Mucilaginibacter paludis DSM 18603: one gene and its partner. The protein of the gene in region 1 interacts with the protein of each later gene in a pairwise test. Links are inferred from orthologs where the notes say so. Each region holds a gene or a part of one and is shown in the gene's direction. Other genes may lie near its edges. The genes, in order: ligA and leuS.

What was found.
Region 2: the proteins of ligA (region 1) and leuS interact in binary tests that used the Escherichia coli proteins (3 or more experiments, as listed by UniProt). The link is inferred for Mucilaginibacter paludis DSM 18603 from one-to-one orthologs.

Annotation. Positions count from the first base shown.
Region 1 is NZ_CM001403.1:1,771,873-1,780,415, forward strand. Bases 5,647-8,543 are described here. They hold ligA (NAD-dependent DNA ligase LigA), read left to right. Parts: upstream 5,647-6,029; coding sequence 6,030-8,057; downstream 8,058-8,543. Other genes in these bases: MUCPA_RS07530 (hypothetical protein), read right to left, coding at 5,647-5,765; dapA (4-hydroxy-tetrahydrodipicolinate synthase), read left to right, coding at 8,457-8,543. In the rest of the region: MUCPA_RS35785 (S41 family peptidase), read right to left, coding at 1-491; MUCPA_RS07500 (HAD family hydrolase), read right to left, coding at 567-1,175; MUCPA_RS07505 (hypothetical protein), read right to left, coding at 1,175-1,657; MUCPA_RS07510 (ABC transporter ATP-binding protein), read right to left, coding at 1,667-2,326; sucC (ADP-forming succinate--CoA ligase subunit beta), read left to right, coding at 2,523-3,716; MUCPA_RS07520 (hypothetical protein), read right to left, coding at 3,843-4,055; MUCPA_RS07525 (hypothetical protein), read right to left, coding at 4,202-4,996; more of MUCPA_RS07530, read right to left, coding at 5,112-5,646. UniProt on the Escherichia coli protein: DNA ligase that catalyzes the formation of phosphodiester linkages between 5'-phosphoryl and 3'-hydroxyl groups in double-stranded DNA using NAD as a coenzyme and as the energy source for the reaction.
Region 2 is NZ_CM001403.1:1,270,112-1,279,593, forward strand. What follows is about bases 1,862-5,697. They hold leuS (leucine--tRNA ligase), read left to right. Parts: upstream 1,862-2,200; coding sequence 2,201-5,497; downstream 5,498-5,697. Other genes in these bases: MUCPA_RS05400 (hypothetical protein), read left to right, coding at 1,862-1,967. Also shown: MUCPA_RS05385 (hypothetical protein), read left to right, coding at 345-632; MUCPA_RS05390 (TfoX/Sxy family protein), read left to right, coding at 643-984; MUCPA_RS05395 (heavy metal-binding domain-containing protein), read right to left, coding at 1,367-1,576; more of MUCPA_RS05400, read left to right, coding at 1,710-1,861; MUCPA_RS05410 (TonB-dependent receptor domain-containing protein), read left to right, coding at 5,779-8,301; MUCPA_RS05415 (hypothetical protein), read right to left, coding at 8,879-9,127; MUCPA_RS05420 (ABC transporter substrate-binding protein), read right to left, coding at 9,263-9,482.

The DNA of each region.
Region 1 (8,543 bases):
CCGGGAACATTCGCTATGCTCAAAATCAGATCGCCCCGGTGTAAACCGGCAGCTGCCGCTGGTGAGCCAGGGTTTACATATCTTACACGCAAATCCGTACTCGATATCGGTGTATAAACCGGGTAAAAACCAAAGTCGCCATTGTTTCCGCTTAAAACCTGCGAAGTTTCGCCCTGGTCTATAAATGAATACTTAGCGTGGCCACGGTTGCTGCTGTTATATTCGTAAGGATAATTGGTAACCGGGTTGATCTTAAATTGCGATATCGCGTCAACCTCGCCCTGCAATGCAGCCAAATCGTTTGATCCCATATATGATCGCGGATTAAAGGAGTTATAATCAGGCAAAGCATCATACCATAAATAGTCTTCCTTTGCATACAGGTAAACCGAATCTTTCACCATGTCGATACTCGCCGTCTGGTTATTTTTTTTACATGCCGAGGTTAGCGCTGCAAGTGTAGCCAAAATCAGGTAAAGGTATTTTTTCATAAGCGCTTACTTGTATAACCAATTGATCAATAAGTATTTTAACGCAAAGCTACTATATTAGTTCTATGGTATAAACTATTTATGCACTATCTCTATAAAGTCCACTCCACTTGCTTCGGCACATAATTGATCAGCCTCGCTATTCCCCATCATCACTATATCGCGACGCTCCAGGTTATGTTTTTTCAGGATATAATGAAGCGCGTCCGGCTCAGGTTTTGGTTTAATTTCGTCGGCAAAATAGCAGGTGAGGTATTGCTCAAGGCCGTGCCATTCCATTTGCCTTATTTTGTTGAGTTGCTGTTGCGGGTCACCATTGGTCAAAATAAACAGTTGCTTGCGGTCAACCACAGCTTCCTGCAATAAAGTTAAGGCTTGTTGATATAGCAACAGCTTTAAGGGCAGGCGCGCGGTTTGGTGCAGCAAGTTAAAGTTATACCGGTACTGCTCATTGATATTAAAACGCTCTTGCACCCGGTTAAATACGTGGGTGGCACCTTCTTCTTCCAGCGTTTTAGTCATCAGTTTGGTTAAAACCCGGGCATCAAACAACTCTTTATATTCTAAAAAACTGGCAAAAAGATAATATACCTGCAACAAGTAATCCTTTTCCGGATACAATACGTTATCCAGTTCGAGTACCAATGCTTTTTTGCGTGGTTCTAAATCAGCGTAAGTCAACATTAATCGGCAGTAAATAGGGTATACTCCTGGTTGTTTGTTTTAAAAACCCCGATATCGCCCCAACCAGGCAGAGCACTATCATCAGCATAATCTTCAATATGGCCCGCAAGTAGGCGTCCGTTTTCAATAACCACTATCCTTCCGTCAATGCCACGAGCTACATCAGCGGTAATAATTTCCCTTGCGGGGATATACAAGGTAATATCAAACTCGGCAAACAATTGCCTTGCTTCGGCCAGGGGCAAAAGCTCGGCTCGCCTTAAAGCAAAAAGTTGATGTATCCCTTTATCAAGGCAAAGAGCCAGCATTTCGTGTATAAAGGCGTTTCCTTCGGGCTTAGGTGTCCGTATCATTTTTCCGCTCTTTACCAGCAGATCCGGAATTTCAAGGTAATCGCCCAATAAAATATCGGCTTCTGGTGCTAAAATACTTTTCAACTGGTAAGCCTGTGCCGAATTGGCGGCGGTAATCAATATGCTCACGTTTGTTACTTATAAATGGTCAACAATTAAACCGTCTTTCATCAGTATTTTACGGTCAGACAGGTCGGCCAGCTCTTCATTGTGTGTTACAATAATAAATGTTTGTTTAAACTCCCGGCGCAAATCAATAAACAAGCGGTGCAGCTCGCGCGCGTTAGCCGAATCCAGGTTGCCGGAAGGTTCGTCGGCTAAAATTAAAGCTGGATTATTAATCAGTGCCCTGGCAACAGCCACGCGTTGCTGCTCTCCGCCCGATAGCTGGTTAGGTTTGTGATGTATCCTATCGGCCAGGCCTAACATATCCAATAGTTCAGTAGCGCGTTTTTCGGCCGCGGCTTTTGGCGTTCCGCCAATAAAGGCCGGAATGCAAACATTTTCGATGGCCGAAAACTCTACCAGTAAATGATGAAACTGGAAAATAAAACCGATCTCCTTGTTACGGAAAGCACTGAGCTGACTGCGGCCCAGACGGTTAACATCCTGCCCTTTAATTAAAACAGAGCCGTCATCGGGTTTATCCAGCGTCCCTATAATGTTAAGCAACGAGCTTTTTCCGGCTCCCGAAGCACCAACTATAGTTACAATTTCGCCATGCTCAACGGCAATATCAACGCCTTTTAGTATTTGTAATTTACCGTACGATTTTTTTATGGATTGAGCTTTGAGCATTGTACAAAAATATTGTTTTTTTGGTTACGCCGATTAGATTATTGAGGATTATACAAGCCTAACATTGCTGCCGTATGCCGTTATAATTAACATGCTCGCGTAAATTGATCAATCTCACTTATTTATTTAAAAAAAACCATTATGGCTTTATTGTAACAACTGAAATTAATAGCTTTACCGCAAAATATTTCAAAAAATGAATATTCACGAATACCAGGGTAAAGCTATACTAAAAAGTTTTGGTGTAAGAATTCAGGAAGGCATTGTTGCCGATAATGTTGAACAAGCTGTTGAGGCTGCTAAAAAATTAAAGGAAGACTTTGGGTCTGACTGGGTAGTTGTTAAAGCTCAAATACATGCCGGTGGCCGTGGTAAAGGTGGTGGCGTTAAGTTAGCCCGTAATATTGACGAGGTTAAAGAAAAAGCAGGCGCTATACTCGGCATGCAATTGGTAACCCCGCAAACCGGGCCTGAAGGTAAATTGGTTAGCAAAGTTTTAGTTGCACAGGATGTTTACTATCCGGGCGCTACCGAAACCAAAGAGTTTTACATGAGCGTATTGCTTGACCGTGCCGCTGGCCGTAACATCATCATGTATTCAACCGAAGGCGGTATGGATATTGAGGAAGTTGCTGAGCATACTCCACATTTGATATTTAAAGAAGAAATTGACCCTAAAGTTGGCTTACAAGCTTTCCAGGCTCGTAAAATTGCTTTTAACTTAGGTTTATCGGGCGATGCTTTTAAGGATATGGTAAAATTTGTAGCCGCTTTATATAAAGCTTACGACGCTACCGATTCGGCTATGTTTGAGATCAACCCTGTTTTAAAAACATCTGATAATAAAATATTAGCGGTTGATGCTAAAGTAAATTTAGACGATAACGCTTTATACCGTCATCCGGACTTTGCCGCTTTACGCGATACAGCCGAAGAAGACCCGATGGAAGTTGAAGCAAGCCGCTCAAACCTGAACTATGTTAAATTAGATGGTAACGTAGGTTGTATGGTGAATGGTGCCGGTTTAGCTATGGCTACCATGGATATTATTAAAATTGCCGGTGGCGAGCCTGCTAACTTTTTAGACGTTGGCGGTACCGCTAATGCCCAAACAGTTAAAGCAGCTTTTAACATCATTTTGAAAGACCCTAACGTTAAGGCTATCCTGATCAATATCTTTGGTGGTATTGTTCGTTGTGATCGCGTAGCACAGGGTGTTATTGACGCCTATAACGAAATTGGCAACATCCCTGTTCCAATCATTGTTCGTTTACAAGGTACCAATGCTGAGGAAGCTAAAAAGCTAATCGACGAATCTGGCCTGCAAGTAAAATCAGCCATCTTGCTGAAAGAAGCTGCCGACAGAATTAAAGAAGTATTTGCCGCATAATTTATCGCCGGTGAAGGCACCGACGACGAAGAGTAAAAAAAAGGAGAGCCGTTTGGCTCTCCTTTTTTTTTACTGGTATTTGTACTCAAGAGCCCACGAGGCCGTGTTATCTTCATTATTAGCAATTTATCCTGCCTTCTTGGCATTAAGTAGCAACACAACTCCTGCTACAACCAAAATACCTCCGGCATAGGGCGGCCAGTTAACAGTCTTTTGGCGGTCGGCCGAAACCTGTATAGGCCCGGCATCAATTACCTTTTCTTTTTTGGTATAGGTAAATCCTGTCCAGATCAGCATTACTGCTCCTAAAGCTATCAATCCAATGGCAAGTGTTTTCATCGTTTATGGTTATATACACTATAAGCAATTATCCTAATATTTGTTTGCCTCCCCTTGTATAAGCAGCAATCATACTATTTGTTGTGTTAATGCAGAAAGGCTCAATACCAATAGAACAGGGCTTCGGCCCCTGGTTATAAAACTAATCACTTAGCTATTCCGTCCATCGAAACCAACTGTTTCGAAGTGATGATCTTTAACGCGGCATCCATTGAAAAACCAGCCTTAATCAACGCATCATAATAATTTTTAGTAATCCTGGCCAATTGATCTGTTATAGCCGGATCGCTGTAAATCTTCAATTGAGCATTAAGCAAGCTGGTATACATACCGCTCATGATGGGGCCCAGATTAGTCATATCGCCCTTAAAAATCCCCGATGAAAAATTAGTACCAACAGAATATGCTGTATCAACTGTCACAGCATCATCCACCCGCGGCGGCGGCATCAACGTTACATCCCTTACCACAACACGCTCCTCAATTGCTGTTTCTGGTTTGGATTTGTATAAGTTCACCTTATAATAGTTAAAATAGGTTATACCGTCGCTTAATTCGGCCAACGACCGAGCCCTTTCAATCACATTGATCTCCTTAGTACCGGGTTTCAGCTTCTCAAAATAAACCTTAAAATCTACTTCCTGGTTATCTGCTGTAGCGGTAAACTTTGCAGGGCGCAATGGCATACCTTCCGAGCGTACGTAGTTATACCGTTCCTCGCCATTGGCATCCTGCAAATACATACTTTTATTTAGCTGCACCCAGCTACCTTTTTTATAGCATATATGTTTAAACGATACCACCGTGTTTTGGCCAGTAACCTCTACCTTAGTTATGGTAGTTGTATGATCATCTGAGCTGGCTACCATTGGCGAGGTGATAGATTGGCAAAACGCAGCCGCAGGCAGCATAAGGCATAATAATAGTAATTTGGTTTTCATGGTTGACTTTTTTTATTAAAGGTATTGATATTTTAATATTCGCAATAAAATATCAATACAAAAACATCATTCACCATCTACCAAATACAGGTATTTCCGTATTCATCTGCTGCCCTTACGACGCCCTCCTTATACGTACATGAGGGGTGATGCCGGTAACACTTTTTATTCTACCCAAATCTTCGCCGAAATCAAAACGGGTGTAATAAGTAATAATGGTGTTGCCAATGCTTTTAAGTTTGCCGATATTATCAAAGCCATCAAACTGGGTGTAGTAGCTAACGTTTGCATCGCCTATCGCTTTTAGCTGCCCCAGCAGGGTTTGCTGGCCGTCAAACCTGTCATAATAGCGCAAAAAAAATTTCCCTATTGATTTGGCCCTGCCAATATTATCAAAGCCATCTAACCGGTCGTAATAGTTAATAGCCACATCCCCTATCGATTTCAGTTTTCCGCGTTTATCTTCGCCAGCAAAAACATCGTAATAGTCAAAATTTGTATTGCCTATCCTTTTAAGTTTACCTTGTTTGTATTCCCCATCGGCACGCGTAAAATATTCGTATCCGCCTTCTTGCGGCAGATTAAGGCTTATATCTCCATCAGGATCCAGGCAAATACCAACATCGCCGCAGGCAAACTCAACAGAACTGATTTTTGCTTTATGATCGGAAACTCTCAGGTCGATATTGTAATGCAACTGGGCAAAAGATGTAAAACCCAACACCAGCATTAGTATGGTTAACAGGTTACATTTAATTAGCGCTTTCATAAGTAGATAAGATTTAATTTTAGGTTATTGTATTGTTATGACTTTGAATTTCACGGATAGTTTATTGTTTTTTTAATTATTGGTTATTGGGTTACTAATTGGTAGGCCATTGTACTATTGATTGATTGCGATTGCCGGTACCAAATTAATATTTTATCTTTTTATGTTCCGAACATTCATCCTGATGAGCATCAAAACAAGGATTAAATTGTTGAATTTTATAAATAAACATTGCAAAATATACCAATTCCTTATCTTCGTTTCATGTCGCCAACAGAAGCTAAAAACAAAATACATACTTTATCCGCCGAACTAAAACAGCACAACTATAATTATTATGTGCTGGCTATGCCCACCATATCCGACTTTGATTTCGACAAAAAGCTGGAAGAACTGGCAGCACTCGAAAAACAATTTCCAGAATTTGCCGAACCCGACTCGCCAACGCAGCAGGTAGGCGGCGAAATTACCAAGGAGTTTGAAACCGTTAGGCACAAATGGCCCATGATGTCGTTAGGCAATACCTACAGCGAACAAGAACTGCAGGATTTTGACCAGCGCGTGCGCAAAGCTATTGGCGACGACTTTGAATATGTGTGCGAATTGAAGTTCGATGGCTTATCTATGAGCCTTACCTACGAGCAGGGTAAGCTAATACGCGCTGTTACCCGTGGCGATGGGATACAGGGTGATGATGTTACCGCCAATGTAAAAACCATCCACACCATACCCAAAAAACTGGACGAGGGCAATTACCCGGATCATTTTGAGATCCGTGGCGAAGTTTTTATGCACCGTAAAGCCTTCGACCGCCTCAACAACGAACGCATTGAACAAAACGAAATGCCCTACGCCAATCCGCGTAACTTTGCCTCGGGCACCATTAAACTACAGGACTCGAGGGAAGTAGCGCGCCGCCCGCTGGATTGCTTTCTGTATTTTTTATATACAGACAAGCCTGTTTTTAAAACGCACTGGGATAGCATTATGGCTGTTAAAAGTTGGGGCTTCCATGTATGTGAGCATACCAAACTTTGCAAAAACATAGATGAAGTGTTTGAGTTTATAGCCAGTTGGAATGAGAAAAGGTTTGACCTGAGCTATGATATTGACGGCATTGTACTCAAAGTAAACAGTTACGCGCAGCAACAGGAACTGGGTTTTACGGCCAAATCGCCGCGCTGGGCCATTGCCTATAAATACAAAGCACAGCAGGCCGAAACGGTGCTGGAGAGTGTAAGCTACCAGGTTGGCCGCACCGGTTCTGTTACGCCGGTAGCCAATTTAAAACCTGTTGTGCTGGCAGGCACTACCGTTAAACGTGCATCGCTACACAACGCCAACGAAATTTTAAGGCTCGACCTGCATGAAGGCGACAGCGTTTTTGTAGAAAAGGGAGGCGAGATTATACCGAAGATTATCAGTGTGAACCCGCTTAAACGCAAACCGGATGCCGCGCCTATCGCCTATATTACCCACTGCCCCGAATGCGGGACCGAGTTGGTACGCCAGGAAGGTGAGGCTAACCACTACTGCCCTAACGACGAAGGTTGCCCACCGCAAATTGTTGGCAAAATGCAGCACTTTATAGGTCGCAAAGCCATGAATATTGATGGCCTGGGCGATGAAACTATCGAAACCTTGTACCAAAAAGGCTTTTTACGCCACATTAGTGATATTTACGACCTGCACCTGCGTAGCGACGAGTTGAAGCAACTGGGCCGGTTTGGAGAAAAATCCATCAATAACATGATGGAGGGCATCGAAAAATCAAAGCAGATGCCTTTTGAAAAGGTACTGTTTGGTATGGGCATCCGTTATGTTGGCGAAACGGTAGCCCGCAAGCTGGTTGCCTATTTTAAAAACATCGACAACCTGATGAAAGCCAATATTGAAGAGCTTACCACCGTTGACGAAATAGGCACCCGCATTGCCGAGAGTCTTGTTGACTACTGGAGTAGCCCGGAGCACGTGCAACAGGTTGAAAAACTAAAGGCGCAGGGTCTGCAATTTGTAAGTAACGAGAAAGAGCTGGTGCTTGCCAGCGATAAATTAAGCGGCAAAACCTTTATTATTTCGGGTGTATTTGAAAAATATTCGCGTGATGAGCTGAAGGATATCATTGAACAGAATGGCGGTAAGATATTAAGCAGCATATCGGCTAAGTTGAATTACCTGGTTGCAGGTGATAACATGGGGCCAGCTAAACTGGAAAAAGCCAATAAGCTGAACATACCGATTATTAGTGATGATGAATTGTTAACTATGCTGACCACTGATTTAGACCGCTGATTTTTAGGATGATTTTTTTGATTACACTGATTATATTGAACTGGATTAATGATGATGATTGGATTTTGAATATGCTGGCTTTACGATGAGGTATAAAAATTTAAACAAAGAAATCAGGAAAATCAAAAAAATCATCCTAAAAATCAGTGGTCCTTTTGCGACTATAAAATTAAAATTCTAAGAAATCAGGAAAATCAAAAAAATCACCCTAAAAATCAGTGGTCCTTTTGCGACTATAAAATTAAAATTCTAAGAAATCAGTGAAATCAAAAAAATCATCCTAAAAATCAGTGGTCCTTTTGCGACTATAAAATTAAAATTCTAAGAAATCAGTGAAATCAAAAAAATCATCCTAAAATCAGTGGTCAAGTTATTATCTTAGCGCCCTTATAAATTAAAATGAACAAATTTCACGGAACCGGAGTTGCAATGGCAACTCCCTTTCATCCAGACGGAGCAGTAGACTTTGGTGGCCTCGAGGCAGTA
Region 2 (9,482 bases), 510 kb from region 1 along the record:
CGCTAAAGGCATAAATCAGTGGTCAAGCATCTTTACTTACCTGGCTATCTTTGAACATTCGGATAACATAATTTGCTTAGTGCATTTTTTCGTCATAATTCTTATTTTTATTTAAAAGATCGGCAATCATGATACTATTTGCATACGCATCCAACATGTACTTTGAGGATTTTGCCACTCATATTCCGTCGGCAAAAAACCTGGGGGGTAGCCTGTTTACCCGGATACGAATTTGTTTTTAACAAGATCGGCGCTGATGATTCGGCAAAAGCCAATGTAGCCCGTGTTGCCCCCCAAATGCTGCCGTTTGGGGAATACTGATAGAATTAAGTGAAGAGGACCGCTTGAGGGTTTTTAACCCAAACCAGGACTGGGCTGAGCACCTGGAACTTGTTCCGCTGAATTGTACCGGCGCTGATGGTAAAACTTATGAAGCTTATGTTTTTATTTCCAGGCCGCATGCCGTAAGCAATTATTTATTACCTTATGACTGGTACCAGGAAAAGCTGGTCACGTTTGCCCGCTGGCAGCAATTACCGGAAGAATACATTAACCAGTTAAGCCAGATGGAAAGTAAACCGGACCCGGACGAAAAAAGGCGCGCGAGAAGATTAAAGAAGTTTAGAAAATAAATTGAGCAGCATGGCCTATAACGAAACCCTTGCCAACCGCGTTCGCGAAATCATAGCCGATTCGGGAGAAGAACGCGTGGAAGAAAAAAAAATGTTTGGGGGATTGTGTTTCCTGGTGGACGATAAAATTTGTGTGGGTGTTAATAAAGACCGGATGCTGGTACGCCTTAACCCTGCCATCTTTGAAGATGCCCTCGAAAAAGAAGGTGTTGTACCTATGGCCCGCGAAGGCAGGGGCATGAAGGGTTATGTATTTGTGATAGATGAGTTTCTGAGCAGCCCCCAGGAGCTAAATTATTGGGTTAAACTTGCGCTCGAATTTAACCCTTTAGCTAAATCGAGCAAAAAGTAACTAAAGCTTCATTATAAGTAATGGACCCGGACAACGGGCAAAAATACGGATAACTTTTGAACATTGTAGATTGTCAGGTGCAGAAAGAAAGTGCGCAAAGGCCTGACTACACGCCGGGCCGGGTTTGGCTTGCGGGTGGAAGGATCGGGCAGTCTTGATTTTATTCACCTCTTATTTGTTTTTTAAGGTGTTCATGAGCTCCCTACGGTCGGTTTTTGGTTACTTTTTGTATCAAGACAAAAAGTGACAAGCCCCTTCCCGCGGCGATTGAGCGGGACGATGCTCTAAGTTAAGAACACTGATTATCGAAGCAAAATATATACGCTGATAATCAAATATTTAAGAAGACATCATCATAAAGAACAATTCCCAAATATAATTTTCATTTACTGTCGTCTTTTTCAACCAACTCCATACCGCATTTGGGGCAGGTACCAGGTTTGCTGCTCACTACCGCAGGATGCATGGGGCAGGTGTATTGGATACCGTTTACTTTTTTTGCAGACAGGGTATCGGCTTTTGAGACTGGCTGGTTGCTGTTACAGGCTGTAACGAGTATCAACAGGCTCGTTAACATGATGATGATTTTCATGCCGCTAATTTAATTTGTTGTTTCCACAAAACCAGATTTATCGTTCGTGCTTTTTACGATGTATTTGCATTATTGAAAATTACCCACCTTTAAATACAATGCACAAATTCATACCATCGCAAGGCTAAACAATATGATATATAACCTGCAATCAAACTATTTTTTAGTTGAATGGTTAACTAAATGTACCAAACAATCGACCATGAAAAGCGCCAACTCCAAAGACAAACCATCACCGGCAGATACCCCAACCAAACGCCCCGTAGATAACGGGCATAAAAGTGTTGTTAAAAAATCCGACAAAGAATATCACGCCGATGAGCGTAAAAACGACAATGTTGCCCAAAAGCACGAGAACGAAGAGCAACCTGTTAACCCGGTGAAGAAGTAGTTATTGGTTGATGGGTCATTGAGTTATTATGTTACTCAGTTATTGAATCTATTGTAATCACACTATTCCAGTTGCCAGTAACTAACAACCCAATAACGATTAACCCAGTAACCAATAACTCAATAACGATTAACCCAATAACATAATAACTATTAACTCAATAACCCGCAACTAAACCCCTACCTAATTACACAAAGTTTACTATTTTCGCACTTCATTCGGAAAAAAGCGAAATGGATTATCAATTTAAAGACATCGAGAAAAAATGGCAGTCGTTTTGGGCGGCCAATCAAACGTTTAAGGCTGATAGCCAGTCAACCAAACCTAAGTACTATGTTCTTGATATGTTCCCTTACCCCTCAGGGGCAGGTTTACATGTGGGGCATCCGCTTGGTTATATCGCTTCCGATATTTTTGCACGCTACAAACGCTTAAAGGGTTTTAACGTATTGCACCCTATGGGGTACGATTCGTTTGGTTTACCCGCCGAGCAATACGCCATACAAACCGGGCAGCACCCTGCCATTACTACCGAAGATAATATTGCTACCTACCGCCGCCAGCTGGACCAGATCGGTTTCTCGTTCGACTGGAGCCGCGAGGTGCGCACCAGTTCGCCCGACTATTATAAATGGACCCAATGGATTTTTATGCAGTTGTTTAACAGCTGGTATAATAAGGAGGCTGATAAAGCTGAATCAATCGATGTATTGATACAACATTTTGAAACCGCCGGTTCAAAAGGTATCAAAGCGGTAAGCGACGATGATACTGCTACCTTTAGCGCCGACGAATGGAAAGCCATGGGCCACAATGAGCAGCAAACCGAATTGTTAAAATACCGCTTAACCTACCTGCGCGAAAGTACCGTTAACTGGTGCGCCGCCTTGGGTACTGTTTTAGCCAACGATGAGGTGAAGGACGGATTCTCAGAACGCGGAGGCTACCCTGTTGAGCAAAAGAAAATGATGCAGTGGAGCATGCGCATTACTGCTTATGCCGAGCGCCTTTTGCAGGGACTCGACCATATTGACTGGCCCGAGCCCTTAAAAGAGATGCAACGCAACTGGATTGGCAAAAGCGTTGGCGCAATGGTGAAATTCCGCCTCACCCCGGCCCTCTCCAAAGGAGAGGGAGTTGAAAAAACTTCAAAAGAAATAGCCCCAAAAACAAGCAGCTTCGGTTATGAAACTGCTGATAAAAATTTGTGGGAGATATTAAAAGCTAACTCGCGCTCCAATCGCCAAAACTTAACAGAAGCTGAAAATATTCTGTGGCAGTTACTCAGGAACAATCAATCTGGTTACAAAATTAGAAGACAGCACCCTATTGATGGTTATATTGCTGATTTTGTTTGTTTAGGCAAGGGCTTGGTTATCGAAGTTGATGGTGGATACCATATCGAAACTCAAGAACAAGATGAACTTAGGACAAAAGTTTTGAATGATTGGGGATTTGACGTTATTCGTTTTAGCAATAATGAAGTTTTAAGCAATCCGGAAGACGTTGTCAAGGCCATAAAAACTAAGCTTGATAAGCAGGCCGACAGAAAAATTGACGAAAAGCAAGATTCTGAAGTCCTCTCCTTTGGAGAGGATTTAGGTGAGGCTTCTTTTATTGAAGTTTTCACCACCCGTGTGGATACCATTTTTGGTGTTACCCTATTAGTGATAGCCCCTGAGCACGAATTGGTTCAGGCATTGACCACGCCCGAGCATAAGGCCGCAATTGATGCCTGTATAGCACAAACCAAAAAGAAATCGGAACTGGACCGTATGGCAGATACCAAAACCATTTCGGGTGCTTTTACCGGAAGCTACGTGGTTAACCCCTTAAACGGAAACAAGATCCAGATTTGGATAGCCGATTATGTGCTGGCTGGCTACGGTACCGGCGCGGTGATGGCCGTACCTTCAGGAGATCAGCGGGACTACCTGTTTGCGAAGCATTTTAACTTGCCGATCATCCCGATACTGGATTCCCAAAACATTGAAACCGAAGCCGACCCTACCAAGGAAGGTAAATATATTAATTCGGATTTTATCAACGGCCTGGAGTGCAAAGAAGCCACCACTGCCGTTATTGCCAAACTGGAAGAAATAGGCATGGGCAGCGCCAAAATCAATTACCGCCAGCGCGATGCCATTTTTGGTCGCCAGCGTTACTGGGGCGAGCCTGTTCCGGTTTATTTTAAGGATGGCCTGCCGTATCTGATCGAAGAAAGCGAATTGCCTTTGATACTACCCGAAGTTGATAAATACCTGCCCACAGAAAGCGGCGAACCACCTTTGGCAAGAGCCGAGGATTGGAAATACAAACCCAAAGCAGCCCCTGGGGCTGGATTTGCTTACGAGTACGAATTAAGCACAATGCCTGGCTGGGCCGGCTCAAGCTGGTACTGGTACCGCTATATGGACGCGCAAAACCCCAATGAGTTTGCCTCAAAAGAAGCGATTGCCTACTGGAAAGATGTTGATTTGTACATCGGCGGAAGCGAACACGCTACCGGACACTTATTGTATAGCCGCTTTTGGAATAAGTTTTTAAAGGATATTGGTTTGGTGATTGAAGAAGAACCCTTTAAAAAGCTGATTAACCAGGGGATGATACAGGGGCGCAGCAATTTTGTTTACCGCCTGATAGATAATGACGGCCGCGGCACTAATACATTTGTTTCTTTTGGCTTAAAAGATCAGTACAATACATCATCAATCCATGTTGATGTTAATATTGTAGAGAACGATATATTAAATATCGAGAAATTTAAACAATGGCGTCCTGAATTTGAAAATGCAGACTTCATTCTGGAAAATGGTAAATATATCTGTGGTGTTGAAGTTGAGAAAATGTCTAAACGTTATTATAACGTTGTAAATCCCGACGACATTGCAACTCGTTACGGTGCCGATACGCTACGCATGTACGAAATGTTTTTGGGCCCGTTAGAGCAAAGCAAACCCTGGAACACCAACGGTATTGAAGGCGTATTTAAATTCCTGCGTAAATTTTGGCGCTTGTTCCATACCGATTCCTGGGATTTTAAGGTATCAGATGAGGCACCTACTAAAGCGGAGTTAAAATCTTTACACAAAATCATCCGCAAGGTTGAAGAAGATATAGACCGTTTCTCGTTCAATACTTCGGTATCCAGCTTTATGATTGCCGTTAATGAGTTAACCGACCTTAAATGCAACAAGCGCTCTATTTTGCAAGACATGGTGATCATCCTCTCGCCCTATGCGCCGCATATCTGCGAGGAGTTATGGACGTTGCTTGGTAATGCCCCCGGTACTTTATCGTATGCTCCTTACCCTAAATTTAACGCGGCTTATTTAATTGAGAACGAGTTTGCTTATCCAATCTCTATCAACGGAAAAACCCGTATGAATTTAAACGTACCACTTAGTTTGGAAAATACCGAAGTGGAAGCCATGGTATTGGGCAATGCCGATATTCAAAAATACCTGGAGGGTAAAACGCCCAAAAAGGTAATTGTTGTAAAAGGCCGCATTGTCAATATCGTAATCTAAACCGGCAGAGAAACCTTAATCAAAAATGCCTGCAATGCGGGCATTTTTTGTTTATAAATGTTGCCACCGTATAACACTCAGCAAATATTTACGCAAGGGTATTTTATAATATCAATTAAAAGCGCAATAGATTAGCTAAGGCTTACCTCTTGCGCTTTAGCATGGGCTTAAGATTAACATCCTGTTAAAAATACCGGTTCATCAATGCTATTGTGACAATATTTTGTTGAGCAAGCTGTAACAATTAAATTATTTTTGCCTCTAATAATCAAAATATAAAAATGAAAAAACTTTTTACCCTTATAATTATATTGCTGATCACTACCGCTGTTAAAGCCCAATTGGGAGGTGGAACTACGGGTGTGGTTGGTAAAATATCCGGAATTGTTATCGATTCCATCACGAGGAAACCGTTGGATTACGCTACCGTTTCTATTTACCGCAGCGGTGGCAGGGCTCCTCTTAACGGTGTTTTAACCGACGAAAAAGGCAGTTTCAAATTAAACGAAGTTAAAAACGGGAAATGGAAAATTGTGGTATCCTTTATTGGCTATCCTAACAAAACTATCGACCCGGTAGTAACCACGCCCGAGAAGCCCGATTTCAATATGGGCACCGTTTTTATAGCGCCATCGGGCAAAGCCTTAAAAGCAGTGCAAATTACCGGCCAGTCCAACGTGATCGAAACTAAGATTGACAAACTGGTTTATAATGCTGAAAAAGAAATTATCAACTCGGGTAACGCCACAGATGTTTTGCAAAAGGTACCGATGGTATCGGTTGATATTAATGGAAACGTATCGTTACGTGGTGATCAGAATGTGAAGATCCTGATTAATGGCAAACCATCGGGAGCCATGTCAAACAACGTGGCGGATGTGTTGAAAGCCATCCCTGCCGATCAGATTAAAAGCGTAGAGGTAATTACCTCTCCATCGGCCAAATATGATGCCGAAGGTTCAGCCGGTATTCTGAACATCATCACCAAAAAAAGTAACATGTCTGGCGTAAGCGCATCTGTAAGCGGTGGTATTGGTACCCGCCAAAACAATGGAAATTTGAACTTTAACATCAACCAAAACCGCTTAAGCATTACCGCTAATTTTGGTGGCAACTTTACCTGGCCCCAAACCAGTTTAATAACCCAACGCACTTACATTGATACCAGCAACGTAAACTCCGGCTCGGATGCCACCAGTAAAATAGGCCGTTATAGCGGCCGTGGTTCCGGCTCGGTTAGTTACGATTTTAATAACTTTAACAGCTTTACCTCGTCTATAGCCGTAATGAAGTTTGGCTTTACAAATGACGGAACATCAAGTAACTTTTATACCAGCCCGAATGTAAACCAAAACTACCTCGGATTGAGCAATGGAAAAACCACCTCCAGCAACTTCGACTGGAATAATGATTATGTGCACAAGTTTAAAAAAGAAGGTCACCAGATTGATATTGCCGGCCAATGGAGCCATGGCACCACTGATTATAATTCATTGTCCTTGTACTCTATTGTAGCACAACCTGATTTGCAATCCTATAATAAGGGCAGTAATAACGAGTATACCTTACAGGCCGATTATACCCTGCCGGTTAACGATAAGTTTAAACTGGAAGCGGGTGGCAAAACCATTATCCGCCGCATCGAGAGTGAGTTTGATAATTATGATGGCGTATCAAACAATATAAACACAGATAACCCTAATAATTTTGTTTACAATGCACGTACATCCAACAATTATAATTACGGCCAGAATGTTTATGCCGGTTATGTGGTAGGCACATTTACGCTGCCAAAAAATTATGCCTTACAATTGGGCAGCCGTCTTGAAAATACGCAGATCAACGGCGATCCGCAAAACACTACCGTTAGTTTACAGCCGTTTACACAAAATTACAACACCTATATCCCAACGGTAGCCTTCACAAAAACCATTAAGGATCAAACACTTAAATTAACGTTCACCAAACGGATCCAAAGGCCGAGTCTGCAATATTTAAACCCTTTTGTTAACACCACCAGCAGGCAGTCTTACTCGCAAGGCAACCCTCAATTGAGCCCAGAGGTAACCAAACTGGTAGAGTTCACCTATACCACGTTTATTAAGTCGTCCATGATCAACGCTTCGGTATATTATAAAAATACCAATAACCTAATCGAAAGTATTTCGCAGGGCAACGTTGATTATAACGTTATACTTAATACAACTCCGTTAACTTACCTGCATAATACTTTAACCACCTACCGCAACATTGGTACTAATAACTCGTGGGGCGCAAGCTTTTTCGGCTCAATAAATCCCATTAAAATATTAACCGTCCGTGGCAATATTAACGCTTATACCTACAAGCCAGACCCTACGGGCAGCTTTACTGCAGATCAATCGCAAAACGGTACGTATATTCAGTATAATGCCTTCCTAATGGGCTCGGTGAGCCTTACAAACGGTTTCCAGGCCGAAAGTATCTTAATACTCAACTCGCCCCGCCGCACCATACAGGGGCCGGGTCAATCGTTCAACTTATGGATAATAGGCGTTAAAAAGCAATTCATGGATAAAAAAGCAAGCATTGGTATCAATAGTTACGATCCGTTTACCGAGAATAAAACCTTCAATACCGATATTGCAAGCAGCCATTTGGTACAAAGCAGCCACGTAGTGTTCCCTTTCCGCTCGTTCGGTTTAACATTTAGCTATAGCTTCGGTAAGGTAAGTTTTGCTGATCCAAACGATCCTACTCAAAAGAAAAAGAAAGGTGTTAACAACGATGACCTGAAGGAAACTGAATCAAATAACAGGAATTAGTCTTTTTACAGTCTTGAGCCGGGAGGCTTGAGGTTATGAGTTGAAAGATTTAGATTTCAATAGTTTTAGAGAGTAATGCGCCAAAAGTCTTTAGTTCTAATCCGTGCGGGTTTAGAGCCAAAGACTTTTGACATTTATGGTGTTTTTCAATAGATATGGCGTACATGGCCATGCCGCACGTGCTTACCTACTGACCTTGACGAAGTATCAGGATGACAGCTTTCACGCACCAAAGGGTTAAGAAAGTGTTGGACTTCTGGATCAAAAAAAAGAGGTGTCATGCTGAGGCCCCTCGAAGCATGTGCGGCGGGCATCTGCGGGTGTTCTTCGCGTACTAAGCTAACTTAAGTTAATTTTTTTATCTAAACTCTTACAACCGTGTGCTGAAACAGCATCCCGGGTGGGGCCATGCGCACGTCCTTCGACAGGCTTATAATGACATATTCTTAAATTGTTGATTTTCAATACTATTTAACTCTCCGTTTTGTCATCCCGACGCAAGGAGGGATTTCCTAAAAGCGTTAAGTATGCATCATATTAGTGCACTGATATCAATGTGCAATTTTTGCTCAGAAAATCAGTATTCATAATCTATAGCATCGGCGCGCTCAATCGCCGCGCGAAGGGCTTTGTTCTTTTTGTCTTGACACAAAAAGAACCAAAAACCGACCGTAGGGAGCTCATGAACACCTAAAAACAAACACAGGTGAATAAAGTCAAGACTGCCCGATCCTTCCGCCCACAGGCCAAACCCGGCCCGGCGTGCAGTCAGGCCTTTGCGCACTTTTCTTATCTGCGCAAAACAGCTTACAGGTTCGAATGTCATCCCCGTTTTTTTCCGGCTGGCCGGATCGGATACTCAGGATGACAGCTTGCGCGCACTAAAAAAGAGGGTATCATTATAATGAACGAAACAATCGCACGGAGGCATGCTGGCTCTATTCGACATTTTTCATTAGCGCTACAACTTCCTAACCCGTTTCAGCACCAATAAATTCTCGGCGTTTTTACTATAGCCGGTAATATTGTTCTGGTACAAATTCACCAATTTATCATAATATAAAACCACGATAGGCGCCTGCTCCATAATAACATTATCCATCTGTTGGTACAGTTTAAAACGCTCGGTATCATTAACCGCAGTATAAGCCTTCTCAAATAGAGCATCAAATTGCGGGTTG